One region of the Sphingomonas sp. Ant20 genome, then DNA from elsewhere that is predicted to be linked to it. Evidence: riboswitches for the same ligand, from Rfam matches in the RefSeq annotation. Region 1 holds a riboswitch; each other region holds the start of a gene.
The links. Region 1 has a riboswitch for cobalamin ahead of NI18_RS14845 (HoxN/HupN/NixA family nickel/cobalt transporter). Riboswitches for the same ligand answer to the same signal wherever they lie in the genome.
Positions count from the first base shown of each region.

Region 1 (2,253 bases):
GGCCCCGATCAGCCGGGTGCCGGTCGCGAAGTCGAGCCCCTTGCGGCGCGTGTTGCGGCCTTCAAAGGCGGGGCCTTCGCCGTCGAGCATCAGCCGGTCGCCGTCGCGCACTGCTTCCTCCTGGACGAGCACCGTGTCGGCGCCCGCCGGCATCGCCGCGCCGGTGAAGATGCGCGTCGCCTGTCCCGCGCCGACTGAACCGGTGAAGGGGCGGCCGGCCGCGCTCTCGCCGATGACCGTCCACGGCCCGGGCAGATCTGCGTAGCGGATCGCATAGCCGTCCATTGCCGACAGGTCGGTCGCGGGCTGGGTCCGGCGGGCGAGAATGTCCTCCGCGGCCCAGCGGCCCATCGCCGAGCGCAGCGGCACGGTTTCGGCGGGGACGCGCGCGCCATGGCGAAGAGGCGGGACTGGGCGTCGGCGACGGGGACGAGAGGGCGCATGCGGGCTCCGATCAGCGGGGCGATGAGGGTCTTGCGCTGCTCGCACGAATGCCGAGGGGCGGAAAGCGGGCAACGCCGCGACCGGCAGGACGCCGGTCGGTTACGCGATCAACGTACGAGGTGCGGCAGACGTTGCGGTGAGATGGGACGACATGTCCGGCGGCGCGCCGCACGCAAATCCTGTCGTCAGCGCAGGCAAAACGCGCTAGCCCTGTGGCGCAGGTCCGACGCAAGCCGGATCCGCACAGATCGCGTCGGTGCCCTTCGGGGCTTGAATGGGAATGCGGTGCGGGGTTCGCCCCAAGACCGCAGCTGTCCCTGCAACTGTAAGCGGCGAGCGACACGCACGCGCCCCCTGCGACGGGGGCAGCCACTGGGCCGATGGCCTGGGAAGGTGTGCGTCGAGCCTTGACCCGCGAGCCAGGAGACCTGCCGGCGTCTGGTCGCTCTTGTCCCGGTCCAGGGGGTGGCCGAGGCACGGTGAACGCCGTCTGAGCGACGACCATGCGGCGGGGGCCGCATCGGCGACGCATGCCGGCCGCTCATGGCGTCCGGTCGGCGCGCGTCCCGGTCGTTCGCGGCAGGCCCCCGTCCTCGTCGGACGCCGGGGATGTGCCAATGACCAAGATCATGACCGGGCGGACCGCCGGTCGTTCGACGCGACACCGGATCGGCTGGATGTTCGCGATGCTGGTGGCGGCCAATATCGCCGCTTGGGGATGGGCGTTCGCGCTGTTCCAGGCGCAGCCGCTGATGCTGGGTACCGCGATGCTCGCCTGGGGGCTGGGCCTGCGCCATGCGGTCGACGCGGATCATATAGCGGCGATCGACAATGTGACGCGCAAGCTGATGCAGGACGGGCAGCGGCCGATTGGGGTCGGCTTCTGGTTCGCGGTCGGCCATTCGGGGATCGTCCTGATCGCCGCGGTCGCCATCGCGCTGACCGCGAGTGCGCTGGCGCAGTTCGAGGCGTTCAAGCAGGCGGGCGGGGTGATCGCGACGCTGATATCCGCGCTGTTCCTGTTCACGATTGCGGCGATGAACCTGATCATCCTGCGATCGGTGTGGCGGACCTTTGGCCATGTCCGCGGCGGCGGGCGCTATGTCGAGGAGGATCTCGACCTGCTGCTTGGCAATCGCGGGCTGCTCGCACGGCTGTTCCGGCCGATGTTCCGGCTGGTCACGCGCAGCTGGCACATGGCGCCGCTCGGGTTCCTGTTCGGGCTGGGGTTCGACACCGCGACCGAAGTCGCGATCCTCGGCCTGTCTGCAAGCCAGGCGGCGGACGGGTTGTCGATCGGTACGGTGCTGGTGCTGCCCGTGCTGTTCGCGACGGGCATGGCACTGGTCGACAGTGCCGACGGGGTGGTGATGCTCGGCGCGTATGAATGGGCGTTCGTGAAGCCGATCCGCAAGCTCTATTACAACATCACGATCACGCTGATCTCGGCGATCGTCGCGATCGCGATCGGCGGGATCGAAACGCTCGCGCTGCTGGCGTCGAAGCTGGGCCTCAGCGGGGGCGTGTGGGACGTCGCTTCGGCGCTGGGCGAGAATTTCAACGGGCTGGGCTTTGCGATCATCGCGCTGTTCGTGGCATGCTGGGTGCTGAGTTTTGCGATCTACCGGTGGAAGCGGTTCGACGAGATCGAGGTGGTTCGGGGGTAACGAGCTGCGTCTCATCCTGGGCTCGACCCGGGACCCAGGGCCAGGCAGCGCATTACGCGTGGCTCTGGGTCCTGACTTTCGTCAGGATGACGGAGGTCAGGTGCATTGGCACAGTCGCCAAACTCCTCTAAACCCAACCTCG
Region 1 covers NZ_JRVI01000128.1:1,873-4,125, reverse strand. Annotated here, with positions in the region: partial or broken gene NI18_RS14850 (molybdopterin molybdenumtransferase MoeA) at 1-443, opposite strand, end outside; cobalamin riboswitch at 682-895, shown strand; gene NI18_RS14845 (HoxN/HupN/NixA family nickel/cobalt transporter) at 1,122-2,111, shown strand.

Region 2 (10,183 bases), on a different contig from region 1:
TCGAGAAACTGCGGGCTCGCGGCGTCCGGCTGCAGGACACGATCGAGACCTATTACGAACTGGTCGACAAGCGTGTGCCGAACCATGGCGAAGATCTCGAGCGGCTGCGGCGCAACCGGATCCTGCTCGACGGCAATGTCGGCGAAGAGGGGCTGCTGCTCCAGATCTTCACCGAACCGCTGTTCGGGCCGATCTTTTTCGAGGTCATCCAGCGCAAGGGCAATGAGGGGTTCGGCAACGGCAACTTTCAGGCGCTGTACGAATCGATCGAACTCGACCAGATCCGGCGTGGGGTGATCACGGTCGACGCGTGACGACGTCATGACGGACATGCAGGGCCAGCCGGGCGACGACAGTGCCGTGAGCGATGCGCCGTCGCCGGTGCGGCTGTTCGCCACGCCGGCCGGTATCGCGCTCGGGTCGATCGAGGCGATCGCACCCGGCCAGTCGAGAGGCTATGTCGTGCAGATGCGCGCGGGGCGGTTCCACGGTTTTGCGGTTCGGCGCGGTGACGGGGTCGTCGGCTATGTCGACCGCTGCCCGCACGCCGGACTGCCACTGGCGCGCGCCCTCGACGACTATCTGAGCCCGAATGGCGACTTGATCGTCTGTGGGTGGCATTCCGCACTGTTCAGAATCGACGATGGCCGCTGCGTCGGCGGCCCCTGCGTGGGTCAAGCGCTTGCGGTCTGGCCGATCACGGTCGTAGACGGCGTGATCACGACGCTCGGCGCGACGGCTGCGGTCCCTGACCCTCGCTGAGCATCGGGCGAGAACGGTAAAGAGAACAGCCCGGCAAGCCACGGGAACAATACGGTAAGGAGAGTTTCGTGACGCCAGATTTCGACTTCGCGCTGGGCGAAGCCGCGGACATGATCCGCGACACGACGCAGCGTTTTGCGAAGGAGAAGATCGCTCCGCTGGCTGCGAAGATCGATGCGGACGACTGGTTTCCCCGCGAGCTCTGGCCGGCAATGGGCGAGCTGGGGCTTCACGGCATCACCGTCGAGGAAGAGTATGGCGGGCTCGGGCTCGGCTATCTCGAGCATGTCGTTGCGGTCGAGGAAGTATCGCGCGCATCGGCGTCGATCGGCTTGAGCTATGGCGCGCATTCCAACTTGTGCGTCAATCAGATCCGCCGCTGGGGCAATGCCGAGCAAAAGGCGAAATATCTGCCCAAGCTGGTGTCGGGCGAGCATGTCGGAAGCCTCGCGATGTCCGAAGCCGGGGCGGGATCCGACGTCGTGTCGATGAAGCTGAAGGCGGTGAAGACTGAGCGCGGCTATGTCCTGAACGGCACCAAATTCTGGATCACAAACGCGGCCTATGCCGATACGCTCGTCGTCTATGCGAAGACGGGGGAGGGATCGAAAGGGATCACCGCCTTCCTGATCGAGAAGGACATGCCGGGTTTCGCGATCGGGCAGAAAATCGACAAGATGGGCATGCGGGGCTCCCCGACCGCCGAGCTCGTCTTCACCGATTGCCACGTGCCGTTCGACGCGGTGATGGGACCGGAGAATGGCGGCGTCGGTGTGCTGATGTCGGGCCTCGACTATGAACGCGCGGTGCTTGCGGGCATTCAGCTCGGCATCATGCAGGCCTGTCTCGACGTGGTCATCCCCTATGTCCGTGAACGCAGGCAGTTCGGGACCGCGATCGGGCAGTTCCAGCTGATCCAGGCCAAGATCGCCGACATGTATGTCGCGTTGAGTTCCGCGCGCGCCTATGTCTATGCCGTCGCGCGTCGTGCGATGCGGGCAAGACGACGCGGTTCGACGCGGCGGGCGCGATCCTGCTGGCGAGCGAGAGCGCGGTGAAGGTCTCGCTGGAATCGATCCAGGCTCTGGGTGGCGCTGGCTATACCAAGGACTGGCCGGTCGAGCGTTTCATGCGCGACGCCAAGCTGCTCGACATCGGCGCGGGAACGAACGAGATTCGCCGGATGCTGATCGGACGCGAACTGATCGGTGCCGCACCCAAGGTGATGCAATGAGCGTGCGGATCAGGTCGCTGCGGGGTGAACGGTGAGCGGGCCCGTCCTCGATACGAAGCTGTCGGTCGACGCCGAAACGTTCCAGGCGAATGCGGCGCACAACCGCGCGCTCGCCCAGCGCCTGCGCGACGACGTTGCGCGCGTCGCGCTCGGCGGGGACGCCCGTTCGCGCGACCGGCACGTTGCGCGTGGCAAACTGCTTCCGCGCGACCGGGTCGAGCGCTTGCTCGATCCGGGTTCGCCGTTCCTCGAGATTGGTCAGCTCGTCGCCAATGGCCTGTATGACGACGCGGTCCCCGGCGCGGGAGTGATCGCGGGGATCGGCCGCGTTGCCGGGCGGCAATGCATGATCCTGTGCAACGATGCGACGGTGAAGGGGGGGACCTATTTCCCGCTGACCGTCAAGAAACACCTGCGAGCGCAGGAAATCGCACAGGAAAATCGTCTGCCGTGCATCTATCTCGTTGATAGTGGCGGGGCGAATTTGCCCCATCAGGCGGAAGTGTTTCCCGATCGCGAGCATTTCGGGCGTATCTTCTACAACCAGGCGCAGATGTCGGCGCTGGGGATTCCGCAGATTGCCTGCGTGATGGGAAGCTGCACCGCGGGCGGCGCCTATGTCCCGGCAATGTCCGACGAGACGATCATCGTCCGCGGGCAGGGCACGATCTTCCTTGCCGGGCCGCCGCTGGTCAGGGCGGCGACGGGCGAGGTGATTTCCGCGGAGGACCTCGGCGGCGCGGACACGCATGGACGACGGTCGGGCGTCGTCGATCATGTCGCGGAATCGGACGACCACGCGCTGACGATCGTTCGCGACATCGTCTCGACTTTGCCGCCACAGGTCCCTGTCACGGTGAACCGGCAACCGGCACGCCCGCCGAAATACGACGCTGAGGGGCTTTACGGTGTCGTGCCGTCCGATGTGCGCGCACCCTATGACGTGCACGAGGTGATCGCACGGCTGGTCGATGGTAGCGAATTCCATGCGTTCAAGGCGCTTTATGGTACCTCGCTGGTGTGCGGGTTCGCACATATCCACGGGCTCCCCGTCGCGATCCTCGCCAACAACGGCGTCCTGTTCAGCGAAAGCGCACAGAAGGGCGCGCATTTCATCGAGCTCGCCTGCCAGCGCAAGGTACCGCTGTTGTTCCTCCAGAACATCTCGGGTTTCATGGTCGGCGGGAAGTATGAGGCGGAAGGCATTGCCAAACATGGTGCAAAGCTCGTGACGGCAGTCGCGACCGCGACCGTGCCGAAGATCACGGTGCTGATCGGCGGCAGTTTCGGCGCCGGCAATTACGGCATGTGCGGACGCGCCTATTCGCCACGTTTCCTGTTCAGCTGGCCGAACAGCCGGATCAGCGTGATGGGCGGCGAGCAGGCGGCCTCGGTCCTCGCCACCGTTCACCGCGACGCGGACGACTGGACGGCGGAGGAGGCGGAAGCGTTCAAGGCGCCGGTTCGTCAGAAATATGAGGACGAGGGGAATCCCTGGTACGCGACCGCGCGGCTGTGGGACGACGGGATCATCGATCCTGCGCAGACCCGCGACGTTCTCGGCCTCGCGCTCGCCGCGACGCTCAACGCTCCTATCGCCGAACGCCCCGCGTTCGGTGTGTTCAGGATGTAAGCCGATGATCCTGCTATCGTTTCTGCTGGCCGCGGGTCAGGTCACACCGGTCCAGCCGATCGTCAAGGGCACCGGCTTGCCGCCAGTCGTGGTGACCGAGGAGGCTGGCGTCATGGTGCCGATCGACGCGATGTTCGCTGCGTTGGCCACCCGCGATGGCCAGGCACTGCTCGCACAGGTACGCCCCGAGGGGGGTGCTACGGCAGTGGAAGAAATGGCCGACGGCACGCGCATCATCCGCCGGACCGGCTGGTCCGACTTCGCCGCCCGTCTGAAGCCCGGACCGGAGCGATATGCGGAACGCCTGACGGATCCCGCCGTGGATATCGATGGCGATATCGCGATGGTATGGTCGCCCTATGTCTTCACCATCGACGGCCGGGTCGCGCATTGCGGGACCGACCATTTCGACATGGTGCGCGACGCGGGCCGGTGGAAGATCCTCAACATCACTTGGTCTAAGCGGACCACCGGATGCCCCGCGCAATGATCGAATCACTGCTCATCGCCAATCGTGGCGAGATCGCCTGCCGCATCATCCGCACAGCTCGGGCGTTGGGAATCCGCACGATCGCGGTCTATTCCGATGCCGATGCGGGCGCGCTGCATGTCAGGCACGCGGACGAGGCGGTGCATATCGGTGCGAGCCCGGCGCGCGAGAGCTATCTGGTCGGAGAGCAGATCATCGCCGCCGCGCTCGCCACCGGCGCTGAGGCTATTCATCCGGGGTACGGGTTCCTGTCCGAGAATGCGGACTTCGCGCAGGCCGTGCTTGATGCAGGGATCCTGTGGGTTGGCCCCGATCCCGACAGCATCCGCGCGATGGGGCTGAAGGATGCCGCGAAGCAGCGAATGATGGCGGCCGGGGTCCCGGTGACGCCAGGCTATCTGGGGGAAGACCAGTCGCCTGATAGGCTCCAGCGTGAGGCGGATGCCATCGGCTACCCGGTCCTGATCAAGGCCGTCGCCGGCGGCGGCGGCAAGGGTATGCGCCGCGTCGACGCGTCCGCCGACTTTGCCGACGCGCTCGCGTCGTGCCAGCGCGAAGCTTCCGCATCCTTCGGCAATACCGACGTGCTGATCGAGAAATATATCCTCTCGCCGCGGCATATCGAGGTGCAGGTGTTCGGCGACCGTCAGGGTAACGTTGTCCATCTGTTCGAACGCGACTGTTCGTTGCAGCGCCGGCATCAGAAGGTGATCGAGGAGGCCCCGGCGCCCGGCATGGATGATGCGACGCGCGCGGCGATCTGCGCGGCGGCGGTGCGCGCGGCACAGGCCGTGAACTATATTGGCGCGGGTACGATCGAGTTCATCGCCGATGCGAGCGAAGGCCTGCGCGCCGATCGGATCTGGTTCATGGAAATGAACACCCGGTTGCAGGTCGAGCATCCCGTCACCGAGGAAATCACCGGACAGGATCTGGTCGAATGGCAGCTGCGGATTGCCAGCGGCGAGGCGTTGCCGCTGCAGCAGCATGATCTTGCGATCCGCGGATGGGCGATCGAGGCGCGGCTCTATGCGGAGGATCCCGCCAAGGGTTTCCTGCCGTCGATCGGGCGGCTCGAGGCGTTCGATCTGGGTGATGCGGCGCGGGTCGATACGGGCGTCGAACAGGGGGCGGACATCTCGCCCTATTATGACCCGATGATTGCCAAGGTGATTGCCTGGGGCGACACGCGTGAAGCCGCGCGCGAGACGTTGGCGGAGGCGCTGGACAAGGCGGTCGTCTGGCCGGTCCGGTCGAATGCGGGGTTTCTCGTCCAGGCGCTCGACCATTCGGAATTTGTCGCGGGAACGCTCGATACCGGGCTGATCGCCCGCGAAGGTGCGGCGCTGATGCCCCCGGCGCAGCCCAGCGAGGAAGCGCTGATCGAGGCCGCGCGCACGCTCGTACGCGCCGAGCCGATGGCGGGCTTCCGTCTCAACGCGGCCCCTTTGAAGGCCGCGCGGTTCCTGCTCGACGACGACGCGGTGACGATCGATCTCGACGGTCGCGGCGTCCATGAACCGGTCGATGCCGCCCTCGTTTCCGATGCCGGGCAGACCTGGCAGTTGCGGCCCTGGCGTGCGTCTGGCGCGGCGATGGGGGCGGCAGCGGATGGCGCGATCTTATCACCGATGCCGGGACGGATCATCGCGGTCGACGTGGCTGTCGGGGACCGTGTCGCAAAGGGGCAGAAGCTCGTGACGCTGGAGGCGATGAAGATGGAGCATTCGCTCGTCGCGCCGTTCGACGGGACGGTTGCCGAACTGACCGCGATCGAAGGCGGGCAGGTGAGCGATGGCATGGTGCTCGCGCGTATCGAGAAGGATGACTGATGGCCGGCCGCTATTTCGACCGATGGGTAGTCGGCGACCGGATCGTCCATGAGATCCGCCGCACCGTCACGGAGACGGACAACCTCCTGTTTTCGACGATGACGCACAATCCGCAGCCGCTGCACCTCGACGCGGAGGCGGCGAAGGCGAGCGAATTCGGCCAGATCCTCGTCAACGGCACCTTCACCTTCGCGCTGATGGTCGGCCTGTCGGTGGGGGACACGACGCTCGGGACGCTCGTCGCCAATCTCGGTTACGACAAGCTCGTGCATCCAAAACCCGTCTTTATCGGCGACACGATGCGCGCCGAGACCGAGGTCGCCGAGCTCAAGCCCAGCCGGTCGCGCCCGAACGCCGGGATCGTCACATTCATGCACCAATTGATCAACCAGCGTGACGAGATCGTCTGTCAGTGCCTTCGCTCGGCGCTGCTGCTGCGGACGTCGGCATGAGGTTGCGCTCGCTGCTATTCGTGCCCGCAGACCGGCCCGAGCGTTTTGCGAAGGCCGCAGCGAGCGGGGCCGATGCATCATCCTCGATCTGGAGGATTCGGTCTCGCTCTCCCGCAAGGCTGTTGCCCGCGAGGCGGTCCGGGCCGCGTTGCAGGACCACACCGACGTCGTGCGGATGGTCCGGATCAATCCCGTCGACTCGGGGTGGCTGGACGACGATATCGCTGCGGCGAGGGGCGCCGATGCGATCATGCTGCCCAAGGCGACCGGACCCGCGACCGTCCTCGCGCTGGTCGAGGCTTATGGCGATGACTGTCCGCCGATCCTGCCGATCGCGACCGAAGTGCCCGCCGCGATCTTCACACTGGGCGAATATGCGCGGGTCAACGGCCGGTTATGCGGCCTGACCTGGGGCGCCGAAGACCTGCCCGCGGCGATCGGCGCGGCGACCAGTCGGGAGGACGACGGGTCCTATACCGAGCCCTATAAGCTCGTACGATCGCTGCTGCTGTTCGGCGCGCATGCGGCGGACGTAGCGGCGATCGAAACGGTCTATCCAGCAATCGCGGACATTGACGGGCTGGCAGCCTATGCCGCGCGCGGCAGCCGCGACGGCTTCACCGGCATGATGGCGATCCACCCGTCGCAGGTCGCCACGATCAACGCCGCGTTCACGCCGGATGCGGCGAGCGTGGCACGTGCGCATGCCGTCGTCGCAGCGTTTGCGGCGGCTCCCGAGGCCGGCGCGCTGCAGCTTGATGGACGGATGATCGATGCGCCGCACCTGCGCCAGGCGCGGGCGATCCTCGCGAGACTCTAGGCCCATTGGCGGCAGGAATTTTCTGCGCTACCGTCGCCCCGCGAAACCGGTGAAGGCCGGGGTCGCAGATCGCGTCGGTGCCCCTCGGGGCTTCAAAGGGAATGCGGTGCGGGAGGCGAGCCTCCTCATGCCGCGGCTGTCCCTGCAACTGTAAGCGGTGAGCGCGGTGCGCATGTTCCTTCGTTATGAGGGGACGACCACTAGGCCTGAGCGTAAGCGCAGGGCCCGGGAAGGTCGCGTACCGGGCGTCGACCCGCGAGCCAGGAGACCTGCCGGCGCTCGGTCGCTCTTGCCATGGTCCAGGGGATGGCCGCGGCACGGTACTCCGTCTGAGCGACGAACCATGCGGCGGGGGCCGCATCGGCGCGCGTGGCGGGTGCGGTTCGGCGTGCACCCCAAGTGTTGCGCCGGCTGTCCGTAGCATCGGACGGCAGGCCCCGGCCGGTCGCTCGTGACGCCGGGGGTATCGTTTCATGACTAGAATTTTCGTTTCGCTTGCGGTTCTCGCGACCGCCACGGCCTTTGCATCGCCGGCCGCGGCCGAGCCCGATCCGATTGCCGCGGCGACGGGCGAGGCGGCAGGGGGCGACGCCGAGCTGGTGGTTACCGCATCGCGATCGGGGGACGCGGTTCCCGCCGATCAGCTCGGGGCGTCGGTGACAGTGCTCGACGCCGCCACGCTCGACCAGCGGCAGACCCGGATCGTGTCCGACGTGCTGCGCGACGTCCCCGCGCTGGCGGTCAGCCGGACCGGCGCGGTCGGGGGGGACGACGCAGGTCCGGATCCGCGGATCGGAGGGCAATCACGTGCTGGTGTTGATCGACGGGATCGAAGTATCCGATCCCTATCAGGGCGAATATGATTTCGGCACGCTGATTGCCGACGAGGCGGCACGGGTCGAGGTGCTGCGCGGCCAGCAATCGGCGCTGTACGGGTCCGACGCGATCGGCGGCGTCATTCAGTATCTCACGCTCAGCGGCGCGGAAGCCCCGGGCGTATCGCTGCGGGCCGAGGGGGGATCGTTCGGCACGTTTTCGGGCGGCGCGCGGGTCGCAGGCGTAGCGGGCAATCTCGACTACGCGCTGTCGAGTTCGACCTATCTCACCGACGGCACGCCGACCGCACGGGGCGGATCGCGCGACATTGGCGCGAAGAGCGTCGGCGCGACGGGCAAGCTCAGCTGGTCGCCCACCGACACGCTGAAGGTCACGGGCGTCGGGCGCTACAGCTATACCGATGCCGACAGCAACGACACGGCATTGAGCGGCCCGCAGTTCGGCACGATCGTCGATACGCCAGGCGCGCGCAGCACGGTCGAGGCGCATTACGGGCTCATCCGCGCGGAGTTGGCGCTGGCGGATGGCCGCTGGACGAATGCGCTCAGCGGCCAGTTTGCCGATACGACACGCCGGGCGCTGGCCGACGATGCCTTGAGCTTTGGCAACAAGGGACGACGGTACAAGGGATCGTTCGAAAGCGCCTTCCGGTTCGGCACTGATAGCATCCGGCATCGGCTGACCGCCGCGGTCGATGTCGAGCGCGAGGAGTTCCAGACGCTTAGCGCGGCTCCTTCGGAGTTCGTCTTTACGGGACGGCGGCATACCGACAATGTCGGGTTCGTTGGCCAGTATGACGTTGTCGTCGACGATGCGCTCGCGATCGGCGGATCGGTGCGGCGCGACGAGAATAACCGGTTCGATGACACCACCACTTATCGCGCGCAGGCGAGCTACCGGTTCGCGACCGGGACGCGGGTGCGCGGCGCCTACGGGACGGGCGTGAAGAACCCCGGCTATTTCGATCTCTTCGGCTATTCCGACGGTCGTTACATCGGCAACCCCAACCTCAAGCCGGAAAAGTCAAAGGGGTGGGAAGCCGGGGTCGAACAGGCTTTCGGGGGGGATCGTGCGACGATCGGCGCGACCTATTTCGACAGTCGGCTGACGAACGAGATCTTTACCACCTATCCTGCCCCCGACTTCGTCGCGACGCCCGGCAACCGCAATACGCGATCGACGCAGCATGGCGTCGAGGTGTTTGCCACCGCCCAGCCGATTCCGCAGCTGCGCTTCGACCTCGCCTATACCTATCTGAAGGCGCGCGAGGACGGGGGCGTGGAGATCCGGCGCCCCAACCATATCGGCAGCGTCAACATGACTGCGTTCAGCCGCGACGAGAGCGCCTCGGCGACCCTCACCGTCCGGTATAATGGCCGGCAGCAGGACGATGCCTATACCGATCCGAGCTATGTCCCTGTCCGCGTTTCGCTCCAGGAATATGTCCTCGTCAACCTGAACGCGGCGTACAAGCTGACGCCCCCGGCTATCGGTCTTCGGTCGGGTCGAAAACCTGTTCGACGAGCGGTACGAGGAGGTGTTCAGCTATGTTGGCCAGGGGCGTGGCGCCTATGCCGGCGTGAAGGCAGCATTCTGATGCGGAACGAGGCGGAGCACACGGCGCGGATGGCCAAGAAGAAGGTCGTCCAGGACAAGATCGTCGCGGCCAAGACGATCGAAAAGGGCCTGCTCATGGTCCACACCGGGCCGGGCAAGGGTAAGACCACCGCGGCGCTCGGCATGGCGGTGCGGATGATGGGGCACGGGCGAAAGGTTGGGATCGTACAGTTCGTCAAGGGTGCGATGACGACCGGTGAGAAGGTCATCTTTGACGCCTTTCCCGATCTGGTCGAGTTCAAGCCGATGGGCGAGGGCTTTACCTGGGATACGCAGGATCGGGCCCGCGATATCGCCGTGGCGCGCGAAGGGTGGGACGAGGTCCGCCGAATGATCCTCGACCCGAGCTATGCGATGGTCATCGCCGACGAGATCAACATCGTCCTGCGCTATGACTATCTGCCACTCGACGAGGTGCTTGCGGGGTTCGCGGCGCGACCGGCGATGACGCATGTCGTGGCGACGGGACGCAACGCGCCCGAGGCGTTGATTGCCGCGGCGGATCT
Region 2 covers NZ_JRVI01000029.1:40,871-51,053, forward strand. Annotated here, with positions in the region: gene hppD (4-hydroxyphenylpyruvate dioxygenase) at 1-314, shown strand, start outside; gene NI18_RS06055 (Rieske (2Fe-2S) protein) at 361-762, shown strand; partial or broken gene NI18_RS06060 (acyl-CoA dehydrogenase family protein) at 873-1,996, shown strand; gene NI18_RS06065 (carboxyl transferase domain-containing protein) at 2,028-3,629, shown strand; gene NI18_RS06070 (nuclear transport factor 2 family protein) at 3,634-4,119, shown strand; gene NI18_RS06075 (biotin carboxylase N-terminal domain-containing protein) at 4,116-5,951, shown strand; gene NI18_RS06080 (MaoC family dehydratase) at 5,951-6,403, shown strand; partial or broken gene NI18_RS06085 (CoA ester lyase) at 6,400-7,223, shown strand; cobalamin riboswitch at 7,282-7,515, shown strand; gene NI18_RS26585 (hypothetical protein) at 7,697-8,086, shown strand; partial or broken gene NI18_RS06090 (TonB-dependent receptor) at 8,037-9,479, shown strand; gene cobO (cob(I)yrinic acid a,c-diamide adenosyltransferase) at 9,651-10,183, shown strand, end outside.
Region 2: it holds a riboswitch for cobalamin, as region 1 does, so the genes downstream of both, NI18_RS26585 (hypothetical protein) here and NI18_RS14845 (HoxN/HupN/NixA family nickel/cobalt transporter) in region 1, are expected to answer to the same signal.

Region 3 (10,183 bases), on a different contig from region 1:
GTCTTCCAGATGATCGCGGGACCAGTCTGGCGTCGCCTGGACGACCCAGGCCTCCGGACCATCGCGTCCGGGTTTCGCGCTGTTGCGCGCGGCCCAGCCGATGATGCCGCGATCCTTCAGCACATCGTCGGGAATCGATAGCGGCGTCTCGAACGCGAACATCGCCGTCCAGCACGGCGCAGACCGGCTGTCCGTCGCGACGCGCGCCATCGCCGCGTCATGCGGTGCGAGGAGCGCCGCCGCCTGTTCCGCAGGGATCGCGACGACGACGCTGTCGAACAGCGCCGCGTCGCCGGGATCGAGCTGCCACCCCGCGGCCGTCTTGCGCAGCGCGGTGACCTGGGTGTTCCAGCGCACGTCCGTCTGCGCCGCAAGATGCCCGACGATCGCGTTCATCCCCGGCGTCCCGACCCAGGCATCGGGCCCCGCCGCGGGCCAGCGCGCGACGACGCCCGCCGCCGCCCAGCCCTGCATCGCCGCCACGAAATCCGGGTCGCGCATCGTCAGATATTGCGCGCCATGGTCGAACGCGATCATGCCGCCGGGCGTCTCGATCCGCCGCGTCGCCATCCGACCACCCGCCCCGCGTCCCTTGTCGAACAGTGTCACCTCGCAGCCGTCCTGCTGGAGTCGCAGCGCACAGCTCAGGCCCGCAATTCCTGCACCAATGATCGCAACCTTCATGACGTCTCCGATCGACGATCCGCGGGACGGCGCGATACCGCTCCCGGGCCTAACCGACCAGCCTGAAATCCCCCGGGGCCTATCGACCGGCGTATCGGTCAGATCGTCTCGGATCGCATCGTCCGCACCGTATAGACCTCGACCCCCTGCCATGTGTCGGACTCGAAGCGGACGCGGATTTTCGACTTGCCGCGCGTGGTTTCGGGCGGCAGCGTATAGGTCCGGACGTTGCGGGCGGCGGTGACGTCACCCGTGAGCCGCTCGCGCGCCAACGGCATACCGTCGACCGAGATCCGAAAATCCTTGTTGCGCTGTCCGCCGCCATATTCGACCTGCAGCGTCAGCGGCCCCGGCGCGACCGCCAGGTCGAATTCGAAATATCCGATGTTCACGTTGCGGCTACGGTCGGCGACATGCGACACCGCCGCAGAGTTGCCGCTGTCGGCGAACGCGTGGTCGACCTCGGGCTGCTGCTCGCCCAGTCGGATGACATCGACCGTCCGCGCGGCCAGCGCCGCCCGCTCCTGCGACGCACGCGCCCAGGCGAGCTGCGCAGTCGGCCACTCGGCGGTGCCGAACCGGCGGAAATAGACCGCGGTGCGGTTGTCATGCTGCGCAAAAAACGGTCGCAGCGTCAGGTCGCCCGGCTTGCCCTGCCCGCCCAGTCGATACCGGTGCAACCCGCCTGCCGCCGCCAGCACAGGTTCCGCCCGGTCGGTGACGAGCGCGGGGTCCGGCCCGTCGGACCGACGGTCCCCCGCGCCCATATCGGCCGCAAGGACCAGCGGGCCGCTGAGGAACGCGATCAGCCTGGGATCGTCGGGCATCGATTCGACGCGCACCGGCATGGGCAGCGACAAGGCAATCTGATCGCCCGCCTTCAGCCCGGTCAGCAGCAGATACGCGCCGTCGCGCACGCCGGCCGTTCTGCCGTTCACCTGCAACAGCGGCGCTGCGCACCAGCCGGGCACGCGGAGCGCCAGCGTCCGCGGCGCTGTCCTGACGGCGATCCGCACCGTGTCGCCGAGCGGGAATTGCGTATCGATGTCGAGCTTCGCCTCGGGGGCATCCAGCGTGGAGGCATAATAGAGGTTGATCGCAACCGCATCGCCGCGCTTCCAGTAGATGCTCTCGCCGTGCTTCGAATGGCTCTCCATGCCCGACCCGACACAGCACCAGAAATCCTCGGTCGGGCTCGAATGCACACGCCCCATGCCCGGCGCCAGCGCGGTGAAATAGGTGAACATCCCCGTGTCGGGGTGCTGCTGGCTCATGATGTGGTTGAGATGCGCGCGCTCGTAAAAGTCGAAATAGCGCGCATCGCCGGTCCAGCCATAGAGATGCCGGGTCAGGCGCAGCATGTTGTAGCTGTTGCACGCCTCGCACGTCTGCTGGTCGAGCCGCTGGGCAAGCTTGCGCGGCTCGCCGAAATGCTCGTGGTCCGAATTCCCGCCGATGACATAGCTGTGGTCGCGCGTCACGATCGTCCAGAACGACCGGGCGACCCTGGCATGATCGGTATCGCCGGTCAGCTCATGCAGCCGCGCCTCCCCCACGATCTTCGGGATCTGGGTGTTGGCGTGATGCCCCGCGAGGTCGTCGCGCGCGTCCCTGAGCGGGTCGACGATCGCGTGATGCCGCAGCCGTTCGGCCAGCGTCAGCCAGCGGCGATTGCCGGTTCGCGTGTACAGCTCGGCATAGGATTCGGTCAGCCCGCCATGTTCGGTCCGCAGGATGTCCTGCACCTGGACGTCGTTCAGTCCTTCCAGGATCGTGCCGAGATAGGTCCCAAGCCTGATCGCCACGGCCAGACCCTCTGCAAGCCCGGCATGCCGGTGCGCGTCGAGCACGCCCGCCATGACCTTGTGATAGGTGTACAGCGGCACCCATCCTTCGTTCAGGCTGAACCCGGTCGACCGGATCTCCCGCTTGCGCAGTTCCTCGTACACGACCTTGCCATCGACGGTCTTGCCGTCGCGCTCGACGGTCGTCCCGCCGGCATAGCCATCGCCCTGCTTCCGCTGGATCGCCTTGAGTTCGGCGACGATATAGGCCGCGCGGTCACGGAATTGCTGGTCCCCCGTCTGCGCATAGATCAGGGACAGTGCGCTGAGATAATGACCGAGCGAATGCCCGGCGATCCCGCGTGACTCCCATCCGCCATAGACTTCGCCCTTGGTCGGCAACCCTGCCCCGGCATGGAAATTGTGCAGCAGACGGTTCGCATCGAGCGACAGCAGATAGCGCTGGTTCGCCTGCACCGACGTCAGAAAGATCGACGGCCGCAACCGCACCTGCGACAGCGGAAACGGGGTCGCCGCCGAGGGTGCACCCGCCGCCGCCAGGGCGAATGGCGGCACCGCCCCCAGCGCAATCCCTGCGCCTAGCGCACCGCGACGCGTCCAACCCATGTCACTCTCCCAGCCACGTCTTCAGACACAGGCTATCGGCTTCACTTGTCGGAGTAAATCCCGGGACTGACATGAGCTTCCGGTGTGATCGCGACCACCACTGCGCCGTGATCCAGACCCGGCCCCACCTACGCGAGGGTCTCAGTCGCGCGGCGCGCGAGCGATCACCGCCTGCGCGGCCCGGAGGCGGGCCTTCCAGATCTTCACCGACGGATGCCCGGCCGCGAGGCCGGCGAGCCGCCCCTCGATCTGGACGGCCTCGTGCTTGGCTGCGTCGAGCTCGGCGGCTGTCGGCGCAGGCTGGATATTGGCGCGCGCGTGTGCGCCGGTGCGTCCCTTGCTCTTGGTCATGGCCAAAGCGATGGCCCCGGATGCCGCGCCGCGTCAATGCGGAACGGTAGCGACACGGCCCGCTGTGGCGCGCGCAACACCCGAGCAAGGTCGCGTCAGCCCTTGACGCGTTCCGCCATCGCGGCGTTGCCCTGCCCGGCCGCGACCGAACCTGCCGATCGTCCCGCCGCGTCCTCGATCGTCCGGTCCGCACCCGCCGCCAGCAACAGGTCGACCTGTGCCCGGCGATTGAAGAGCGATGCCATCATCAGCGCGGTCTGCCCGGCATGATTGCGCGCGTTTACGTCGCACCCTGCCTTCAGCAGCCGCGCCGCGATCGCATCCTCGCCCTTGAACGCGACACCCATCTGCGCGCTGTTGCCCTGGTCGCGATCCGGACGGCAGGCGTCGGCGCCCTTGCCGATCAGCGCGTCGACCGTGGCAAGCTGTCCGTTATACGCCGCCAGGATCACGGGCGTGAAACCGCGCTCGTCATAGGCATTGATGTCGGCGCCGGCCTTGAGCAGCGGATCGATCATGTCCGTGCGGCCGAGCCGCGCCGCCTCGAACAGCAGCTGCTGGCGACGCTCGGGTGATGGCAAGGCCGCGACCGCAGGGGGCGTGCGTCGCTCGGTCGCAGCGGCCTGTGGACCGGCTGCGGCGAGCAGCGCGGCAAGATAAGTCAGCATCGTCGGTCTCGATTCCTTGAAGTCTGCCACGGCAGGAGGCGCGCGCCATGCCGCGCCTCCTGCCCCGGGATCAGCGGGCGCCCTGGCCCGGGTTGGCGGCGCGATAGTCCGCCACCGCGCGCGACACGTCGGCGATCGGCACGTTCACCGCGGTTGCCAGGCGCGTGCCGAAGTCCTTGTCGGCCTGGTAAAAGTAGCTGACCATGATCGTCTTCGTCCGCGCCGACGTCACGACATTGAGATCACCCGCCAGGTTGGTGACCAGATCCGCCTTGTCCTGCGGCTTCAGCGCCCGGTAGAATTCGCCCGCCTGGGCGAAGTTGTTGGTCTTGGCGATCGGCTTCGCATCGACGGTCGCGTCGATGCCATAGGGCGCGGCGCGGAAGCGGGCATCGGTCGACTTTGCCGCGGTCGCCGCCGGGAAATAATTCACGTCGGACGCGCGGTTGGCGTGGTCGAGCTGGCCGTCCTGGTAATTGTTGACGACGCTCGCGAGCGGACGATTGACCGGCAACTGCATCGCATTGGCGCCGATGCGATAGCGCTGCGTGTCCGAATAGGAAAACAGCCGCCCCTGCAGCATCCGGTCCGGCGACGCCTCGATCCCCGGCACGAGGTTGGCCGGTGCGAACGCCGACTGCTCGGTATAGTCGAAGAAGTTGGTCGGCACCTTGTTGAGCGTCATCTCGCCGATCTTGCGGAACGGTACGCCCAGCCATTCCTTGGTGTCGTCGAACGGATTATAGTCGAGCTTGGCGAACGCCGACGCCGACATCGTCTGCACCATCAGGTCCCAGACGGGGAAGTTGCCCTTGCCGATCTCGCCATAAAGATCGTCGGTCAGGTAGTTCCAGGTCGCGGTCGCGACCTGCGCGCCGTTCAGGTTGCGCACGCCCTGGCGGCTGATCCAGCGGAACTTGGCGAACACCGTTTCGCCCTTGGCATTCACGAGCTTGAAGGCATGGACGCCGTTGCCGTCCATCGTCCGGTAGGATGCCGGCGTACCAAGGTTCGAATAGACATGCGCGAGCATGTTGGTCGCCTCGGGCGTGGCCGAGAAGAAGTCGAAGAAGCGATTGGGGTCCTGCTTGTTCGTCAGCGGCGAGGGCTTGAGCGCGTGGATCATGTCCGGGAACTGGATCGCGTCGCGGATGAAGAAGATCGGCAGGTTGTTGCCGACCAGATCCCAATTGCCCTGATCGGTGTAGAATTTGGTCGCAAAGCCGCGCGGATCCCGCATGCCCTCGGGGCTGCCCGAGGGGTGGATCACGGTCGAGAAGCGGACGAACACCGGCGTCTGCTTGCCGGGCATGAACAGCGATGCACCGGTGATGCTCGAAATGTCCGCGGTCGCGGTGAACACGCCGTGGGCACCGGTTCCGCGGGCATGGACGACGCGCTCGGGCACGCGCTCCCGGTCGAAGCGTGCGAGCTTCTCGATCAGCGTCGTGTCCTCAAGCAGGACGGGGCCAAGGTCGCCCGCCGCCTCGAGTGGCGGTTCTCGCCGATCGGCGCGCCATTGTCGCGGGTCATCTGCGGTGCGGCGACACTCGCTGAATCACCCTTGGCTTCGACGGTGCCGGCAACCCCGGCCTGCGCCAGCGCGGGCTTGCCGGCGCTGGACGGGGCCGCCGCGGTCGTCATGCGGGTTTCCGCCTGCGTCTCGGCCGGCGCCACCGTCTGCGCGGCGACTGGCTGAATCATGGCACCAGCCGATGTCGCAGCCAGCAGCATCGCCGTCACGGCCTGACGGCTCTTCACGTTCTTCATCTCTATCCCTTAATCCTGCATGCCATCAGCGTGGCATCCCCGCACAGAGCGTGCGGCACCGCCGCCTCCTGATCGAGGACGCGCATCGCGCCAAACGGAGCTTCTGGATCACAGCAATCGAGCAGGACGATCGAGCCGCCATCGCGCCGCTCGCCGGACGATTGCCGAACGATCCTGACCGGGATAGACCGGCGCCGCTGACCTGTTCGATCCGAGCAGGGCGGCATGATCGCGTCGGTGCCCCGAAAGGGCTTAATAGGGAACGCGGTGAGGGTGGTTCGCCACCTGAAGCCGAGGCTGTCCCTGCAACTGTAAGCGGCGAGCGCGATGCATTTCGCTTCTTCCTGCAAAGGAAGGAGCAGCCACTGGGCCAGACGTTTCGTCATGAGGGCCTGGGAAGGCCGTGCATCGTGTGATGACCCGTGAGCCAGGAGACCTGCCGGCGTCTGGTCGCTCTTGCCTGGCCCAGGGGGTGGCCGCGGCACGGTACTCCGTCGAGCGACGACGTGTGCGGTGGGGACCGCACGGGCATGCGTGCCGGTCGCAATCGCGTCCGGCTGGCGCGGATGTCGGCCGTTCGCGGGAGGTCCCTGCCGGGTTCGCCAGACGCCCGGGGGATTACCGTAATGCCGTTCCTATTGTCTCGCCTCGCGCTCGCGGGGGCTATTCTGTCGCCTGTCTTCGCAGCACAAGTCCACGCCCAGTCCGTGCCGGATCCCGATACCAAGGACATCCTGATCGTCGGACAGCATGCCCAGGACACGCTCACCACGCCGAATGCGACCGGCAGCCGCCTGGGGCTCACGCCGCTCGAGACCCCCGCGACGATCTCGGTCATCGATGGCGCCACGATCCGCGCGCGCGGCGACCTGTCGGTGATCGACGCGACGAGCCGCGCACCGGGCATCAGCAACGCCGGAAACCCCGGCAATGGCGGCACCGCGCTCGCCGCGCGCGGCTTCAGCGGCCAGGGATCCGTGCTTCAGCTGATCGACGGTATAAGGCTGTTCCCGGCTGCCGGCACGATAACCTTTCCGACCGATCCGTGGATGGTCGAGCGGATCGACATCCTGAGCGGCCCGGCCTCGGTGCTCTACGGCCAGGGCGCGCTGGGCGGCGCGGTAAATGTCCTGATGCGCAAACCCGATACGCAGCGGACGCATGTGGAGGGGGAGATCGGCTATGGCTCGCAGGACAGCTTCCATCTCGCGGCGGGCGCAGGGGGGCCGATCACCGAGCGCCTCTCCTACCGCATCGACGGCAGCTATCGCCGATCGGACGGCTATGTCGATCGCGGCCAGTCGCGCAGCCATGCCGTGTCGGGCACGCTGCGCTGGGCACCGACCGACACGCTCGTCGTCACCGCGCGGGACGATTATGGCGACCAGAAGCCGATGCGCTATTTCGGTACGCCGCTGATCGACGGTCGGCTCGACGACCGCATCCGGGAGCGCAACTACAACACACGCGACGGCGTCATCCGCTACCGGGACAACCGCACCAGCCTGCAGGTCGACTGGACGCCGAGCGATGTGGTCACCGTCAGCAACCAGGCCTATCGCCTCAGCTCCAAACGCTCCTGGCTCAATCTCGAAACCTATTGCTGGGTCGCCGCAGACGGGGTCTGCGCCAACGGCAGTGGCAACACCGGCACACCCGGTGGCATCCTGCGTACCGACATGACCGGCATCGTCCATGATCAGACGCAGTGGGGCGACCAGGGCAGCGTGACGTTCAGGACGGGCATCGCCGATGGCGTCGGCAACGACTTGGTCATGGGCTTCGATGTCAACCTTATCAAACTGACATATTCCCACAATTTCGGGTCTGACCCGCAGGTTTCGGAGGTCGATCCCTTCGCGTTCGATCCCGGTCTGATCATCGACACGCAAGGCATCGCACCGCGCTATCGCACGCGCACGACCGAATATGCGGTCTTCGCCGAGGACCGGCTGAAGCTCGGAACGCACGTCTCGATCGTCGGTGGCGTCCGCTTCGAGCGCGACACGATCCGCCGCTGGTCGATCGACTATCCGGGCGGCACCGGCACCGAGACGTTCGTGCTCGCCAAGCAACTGCACAATCTGACCTGGCGGGTCGGGAGCGTCTATCAACCGATCACGACGGTGTCGCTCTATGCGCAATATGCCACCGGCGTGGACCCGCTGGGGACGCTGACGACCTATTCGACCGGGCAGGTGCAGTTCAGCAACGCGGTTGGCGACCAGGTCGAGGTTGGCGCCAAGGCGGTGTTCCTCGACGGTCGCGGCACCGCCACCCTCGCCGCCTACCGCATCGTCAAGAAGCGCCTGCTGGCGCAGCTGACCCCGACGAGCCCGGTCGAGCAGGTAGGCCAGCGATCGGCCAGGGGTATCGAGGCCGCGGTATCGCTCGATCTGCCTTACGGTGTCGGGATCGATGCGAACGGCAGCATACTCGACGCGACGTTCGACGACTTCGTCTCCGGCGACACGCGCTTTGACGGCAATACCCCGCCGGACGTGCCCGAGACGCTCGCCAATCTCTGGCTGCGCTGGAACGCAACGCGTGCGCTCCAGGCGCGCGCCGGGCTGCGCTACGTCGGGCGCCGCTATTCGGACAACGCCAACAGCTTTCGCGTCCCCAGCTACACCATGGTCGATGCAACGCTCTCCTATGCAGTGACGCCACGGCTCGCGGTCGACATCCACGGCTACAATTTATTCGACCGAAACTATGCGATCAGCACGTACAACAACCAGCAATGGGTGCTCGGCCGTCCCCGCGCGGTCGACGTCTCGCTTCGCGTCGGCTTCTAGCGCGCCCCGCGGCCGGCAGCCCTTGGGACGGGCCGCCGGCGATGTCGCCCCCCGGGAAACCCCGGATAGCCGGTCGCGCGCGCGCCCGCCTAAGCCGCATGGCCACCCCATGAGGAGACATTGCGCATGCCGTTTTACCGGGCTTCCGAGCTGTTTACCCTCCGTCCCGTGCCGCCCACGCTCGGCAAGCCGGCATGGATGAACCTGCGCGCCGTGCCGCGGGCACCCTGGGCGGGGGAGCCGGAGGCACTGCGCGGGCCCGGCATCTACGGCATGTTCCATGACGACCGGCTCGTCTATGTCGGCCTATATGCCGGCAAGGCCGAGCGGCCCTTTGGCGGATCGGTCCTCGAGCGCTGGGAGAAGCACGTCACCTATCAGACGCTGCGCTCGCCCTATGTCACCTTCGCCCGTCGGCATCTCAAGCATCTGCATGCGCTCGCCGCCGCAGAGCCCAACGGACCGATCGAGACGATCGTTGCGATGCTGGCACTGAACGGCGATGAAAGCCCGCTTCTCCAGCGCAAGGGCGGCAGCTGCACCTTCGCCAAGGCGCAGCTCGCAGCCGCACACTGGGATGTGTTCGGGCCGGGGAACGAGGCCACGATGCTCGATCACCTCGGCTTCACCTATCTCCAATTGCCGCGCGACCTGGCCGCGACCATGCTCCCCGAGCCCGGGCAGCGGCCGAGCGCATGGGTGAAGAAGCACTGGCTTGCGCCGATCGAGCGGGACCTCATTGCCGCGTTCATGCCGCCCTGCAACGACGGCACCGAACCCGGCGACGCGCCAGCGGTCGATCCGGTCGCGTTCGAGGAGCGGCTCGCCCGGCTGCTCGCCGACCGCCCCGCACCCGCCGTCGAGGATCTGGCCGGAGAGAGCGAGGCCGATGATGAAACCGATGGTGACGAGGAAGCGCTGCGCACCGAACCGACCGCCGCGCCGAACGAGCGCGAGGCGCTGCTCGACGATCTCGCCCGGCTCTGCCCCGGCGCGCTGGAGATCTATTATACTGACGTTCCCGATCTGCGCATCCGGCCGCGCTCGCACGCACGCCGGGTGCTGCTGAACGTCTTTGCACATGGCGGCGGGCTCGCCTGCAGGACCAAGGCGAGCGTGGCGGCCTGCCGCGCGCTCGGCTTCGATGCGAACGACGCGCCGGCGGGCGTGTCGATGAGCGCGGCGTTTCCGATCGACCTGTCCCGCCACTCCGCGGCGGATCTGTTCGCAGTCGCCGGTGCCGCCCTCCCCGGCGACTGACCAGCCGGTCGGGGGGGCCGGCCATTGCATGATGTGCCCTGGCGAGCCACAAGCCCGTCAGGGCGCCCGCCCTGCTGCGCAGACCTTCCGATTCCGCGTCTAAACGCGGTTGCCTATGGATCGCTCCAGCGCCTGGCCCCCCACAGGATCAGATCACGGCCGACGAACACGACGCACACGTCGCCAATGGCAAACGCCAGGCCCAGCCATGTCCATCCATGAGATAGCAGCAATGCGGGCC
Region 3 covers NZ_JRVI01000003.1:16,308-26,490, reverse strand. Annotated here, with positions in the region: gene NI18_RS00860 (FAD-dependent oxidoreductase) at 1-684, opposite strand, end outside; gene NI18_RS00855 (glycoside hydrolase family 127 protein) at 783-3,095, opposite strand; gene NI18_RS00850 (hypothetical protein) at 3,237-3,446, opposite strand; gene NI18_RS00845 (ankyrin repeat domain-containing protein) at 3,542-4,111, opposite strand; gene NI18_RS00840 (catalase) at 4,185-5,555, opposite strand; gene NI18_RS26130 (hypothetical protein) at 5,555-5,884, opposite strand; cobalamin riboswitch at 6,103-6,343, shown strand; gene NI18_RS00830 (TonB-dependent receptor) at 6,592-8,682, shown strand; gene NI18_RS00825 (hypothetical protein) at 8,809-9,942, shown strand; gene NI18_RS00820 (hypothetical protein) at 10,056-10,183, opposite strand, start outside.
Region 3: it holds a riboswitch for cobalamin, as region 1 does, so the genes downstream of both, NI18_RS00830 (TonB-dependent receptor) here and NI18_RS14845 (HoxN/HupN/NixA family nickel/cobalt transporter) in region 1, are expected to answer to the same signal.